Regions from separate parts of the Staphylococcus agnetis genome, predicted to be linked through region 2. Evidence: predicted binding sites of a transcription regulator. Region 2 holds the regulator's gene; the other holds the start of a gene.

Region 1 (2,217 bases), 1.1 Mb from region 2:
TGTGATTGATTCTAATGCTCAATTGGCTGAAGGTGAAGTGTTAGATCACCATCATGCGCAAGGGTTGTCACGTACAAATCATATTGATATTTGCGTTGGAACATACAATGATTTATCAGATGCAGATGTGGTTGTGGTGACGGCAAGTGTGCCGATGGATCCGGATATTCCTGATCGCACAGCGTTAACGAAAGGGAACATTTCATTAATTGAAGACATTATGCATCAATTGTATCGCGTGACAACAAAACCACTCGTCATTTTTGTATCTAATCCTGTAGATGCGATGACGTATATTGCGACACAAGCGAATGACTATCCGAATGAGAAAATTATGGGAACAGGAACATTACTCGAAACTGCACGCTTTAAAACGCTCATCGCCGATCATTATGATATTGATCCAAAAAGTGTTGAAGGATTTGTGATTGGAGAACATGGGCAACATGCGGTGCCTGTATGGAGTAAAGTGACCATTTCAGGGATGTCGCTTGAAGAATTTGAAAAACTGTCGGACAAACCACGCATAAATAAAGAAGCCATTTCTCAACAAATCGATAAAGTATCTTTTGATGTATTAAAAAATAAAGGCTGGACAAATGTCGCAATTTCTAAAACAACAGTGAACTTAGTTAAAAGTTTAGTATTAAATGAGAAGTCAGTGATGCCGATTACATCACTTCAAGAACAAGATCAGATAGCTATCAGTTTACCAACATTAACGCATCAAAACGGTATTAACCAGGTATTTGATATTACACTTGATGAAGCGGAACAACAACATTTTGAGGCTGCAAAAAATTACATTAAAGCAACGATAAATATTAAAAATCAACGTTAATTTCCCATAAAGATGAACAGTTAACACCGATGATTCGGAGGTTAACTGTTTTTTATGTTGTACGTCAAAGTTATTTTTAGCACTTGTTATAATGTAAATTATTTTTGAATTGCCCGCTTTTCAAAGTTCAACGTTTATTAACAAACTTTTGACAGTTGTGTTAACAGTCTGATTTTTGTTTGAAATACTATATATAGTGTCTTAGATTGTAGGTAGACACAATATATAGAAAGGGTTGATGTTATGAAACAATTGGAAGTGGCTTTACAAGGACTCATCACCAAAGATCCAACAGTGGTGAATGAAAATGCGAATAAAGACAGCAACACGTTTTCAACAATGCGTGACTTAACAGCAGGGGTGGTTTCAAAATCATACGCATTAGAACATTTATTACCAAAACGTGTGGCGGAAGCACATAAAAATGGTGACATTCATTTTCATGATTTAGACTACCATCCGTTTCAACCTTTAACAAATTGTTGCCTTATTGACGCCAAATCAATGTTACAACATGGTTTTGAAATTGGAAATGCGAATGTGACCTCTCCTAAATCGATTCAAACCGCGACGGCGCAACTGGTTCAAATCATTGCGAATGTTTCAAGTAGTCAGTACGGGGGCTGTACTGTCGACCGCGTCGATGAATTACTCAGTACATATGCACGTTTTAATGAAGCACACCATAGATCCATCGCTACACAATTTGTAAAAGAAGATGCGATTGAAACATACGTTGACCAACAAGTGACAAAAGATATTGGTGATGCGATTGAAAGTTTAGAGTATGAAATTAATACGTTATATACGTCGAACGGACAGACACCTTTTGTAACTTTAGGATTTGGGCTTGGGACGGATACATTGAGCCGAAAAATCCAACAAGCGATATTAAAAACGCGTATTAAAGGATTAGGTAAAACACGCATGACGGCAATTTTTCCAAAATTAGTGTTTTCGATTAAAAAAGGTGTGAATTTTAGTGAGAACGATCCTAACTATGATATTAAACAATTGGCACTCGAATGTTCGACTAAACGAATGTATCCGGATGTCTTAAATTATGAGGCATTAGTGAATATATTAGGTGATTTTAAAGCACCTATGGGATGTCGCTCCTTTTTACAAGCATGGCGTGATGCTGAAGGTCAATTTGAAAATAATGGGCGTTGTAATTTAGGTGTAGTCACCCTAAACCTTCCACGTATAGCGATAGAATCAAAAGGTGATAAACTCGCGTTTTGGCAAATATTTCATGAACGTATGGATGTCCTACATGAAGCGTTACTGTACCGCTTAGAACGTGTGCTTCAAGCAACGCCTGAAAATGCGCCGATTTTATATAAGAGTGGGGCGTTTAAATATAAATTACAGCA
Region 2 (2,217 bases):
CAACGCACGGACGTTTCAACAAAGAAGTACAACCTATAGAAAATGGTATTAGTGTGGATGGTAAAGAAATTAAATTAGTTTCTGATCGTAACCCAGAAAATTTACCTTGGAAAGCTTTAGGTATTGATGTAGTTATTGAAGCGACAGGTAAATTTAACCACGGTGATAAGGCGGATGCTCATATTAGAGCAGGTGCAAAAAAAGTATTGTTAACAGGTCCATCAAAAGGTGGACACGTGCAAACGATTGTTAAAGGTGTAAATGACAGTGATTTAGATGTTGATACATATGACATCTTTAGTAATGCGTCATGTACGACAAATTGTTTAGCACCTGTTGCAAAATTGTTAAATGATACGTTCGGTATTGAAAACGGCCTAATGACTACAGTACATGCCGTAACAAATGATCAAAACAATTTAGATAATCCACATAAAGATTTACGTCGTGCACGTGCAGCATTTGAAAGTATTATTCCAACATCTACTGGCGCAGCAAAAGCACTCGCACTAGTGTTGCCAGAACTTGAAGGGAAACTACACGGAATGGCATTACGCGTGCCAACAAAAAATGTGTCGCTCGTTGATTTAGTTGTAGATTTAAAACAACCTGTTACTAAAGAAGAAGTGAACCAATTATTTAGAGATCATCAACTTGGTGGTGTAATTGATATTGTGGATGAACCCCTTGTATCAGATGACTTTAAAACAGATAGCCACTCTGCAATTATCGATGCGCAATCAACTATCGTGATGGGTGAAAATAAAGTAAAAGTACTTGCTTGGTATGATAACGAATGGGGTTACTCTACACGTGTTGTAGATGTCTTACAACAAATTGCGAAAGCGATTAAAGTGACAGCATAAGTTGTAAATTGCTAATATATAGATTGGTTTAACAAAAAATAGTATATTTTTCTCGATTAGGGTCAAGGTAAAATGTTTACCTTGGCTCTTTTTAATCACTGTACTTTTGCTATTAAATCAGTTTGTAGTATAATGAAACAAAATTATTGAAGAAGGTGAAAAAGTCGTGAAATGCCCTAAATGTCAACACACGCACGCTCGTGTTGTGGATTCGAGACATGTAGATGACCTAAATGCAATTAGAAGAAGACGTGAATGTGAACATTGTGGAACACGTTTCACTACTTTTGAACACATTGAGATGAGTCCGCTCATTGTTGTTAAAAAAGATGGAACAAGAGAGCAATTCAATCGTGAAAAAATTTTAAACGGTTTGGTTCGATCATGCGAAAAACGACCAGTACGTTTTCAAAAACTAGAGGAAATTACAAATCAAGTGGAATGGAAATTGAGAGATTCAGGTATGGCAGAAATTTCATCGAGAGATATTGGAGAACATGTGATGGATTTATTAATAGATGTAGACCAGGTTTCTTATGTGCGTTTTGCATCCGTGTACCGTGAATTTAAAGATGTAGATCAATTGCTTAAATCCATGCAAGGTATTATTAAAGATAACAGGCGGAGTGAATAATATGGTATCGATGTATCCGAATCAATTACAAGCACATGATGGTTTTGTCGTCGTGCGCGCATATTTTTATCACCAACGTCACCAAGAAGTACTTCATCGACTTTTTATACCACTGATTGGTGCTGATGCTGTTAGTTATTATCAATATTTAGAACAATTTGCCTCAAGTACTTTTTATGACGGTTACACACATTATACGATTATGTCTGAGTTGAAAATTAACTTATTAAAATTCCGAGAAAAATTAGATTTATTAGAGGGAATTGGTTTGTTAAAGACCTATGTACGTCACACAAAACAAACTACACAATTCGTTTATGAACTCGTTGCACCACCATCGCCTTATAAATTTTTTAATGACCCGATGTTGTCTGTTTATTTTTATCAAGTTGTTGGCCAATCACGTTTTCATGAAATTAAACGGTATTTTATTCCAAATGAGATGGATTTAAAGGCTTTTACCGAAGTAACTAAAAAATTTACAGATGTTTTTAAAGTACCACAACAGTCTCATCGACCGAATGCAGGTGCATTAAATGAACAAAGTTATAATGGTGTCGATTTATCTGATGTTTATTTTGATTTTGACTTATTAAAAGATATGCTTCAAACGCATTATGTAAGTAGTGAAGTGATTAGTGAACCGAATAAAACAACGATTATTCAGTTGGCTACATTATATCGATTATCCCCTGACATGATGAAAACAGCGATATT

What was found. Region 2 encodes NrdR, which represses ribonucleotide reductase genes. Its sites were predicted from a motif close to AACACNATATATNGTGTT; they were not measured.
Region 1: a site for NrdR is predicted at 1,025-1,042, ahead of nrdD (anaerobic ribonucleoside-triphosphate reductase). Genes of this name have one in related genera too.

Annotation. Positions count from the first base shown of each region.
Region 1 is NZ_CP045927.1:2,387,385-2,389,601, reverse strand. Features, by position in the region: gene GJE18_RS11825 (lactate/malate family dehydrogenase) at 1-841, shown strand, start outside; gene nrdD (anaerobic ribonucleoside-triphosphate reductase) at 1,085-2,217, shown strand, end outside.
Region 2 is NZ_CP045927.1:1,292,877-1,295,093, reverse strand. Features, by position in the region: gene GJE18_RS06445 (glyceraldehyde-3-phosphate dehydrogenase) at 1-866, shown strand, start outside; gene nrdR (transcriptional regulator NrdR) at 1,033-1,500, shown strand; gene GJE18_RS06435 (replicative helicase loading/DNA remodeling protein DnaB) at 1,502-2,217, shown strand, end outside.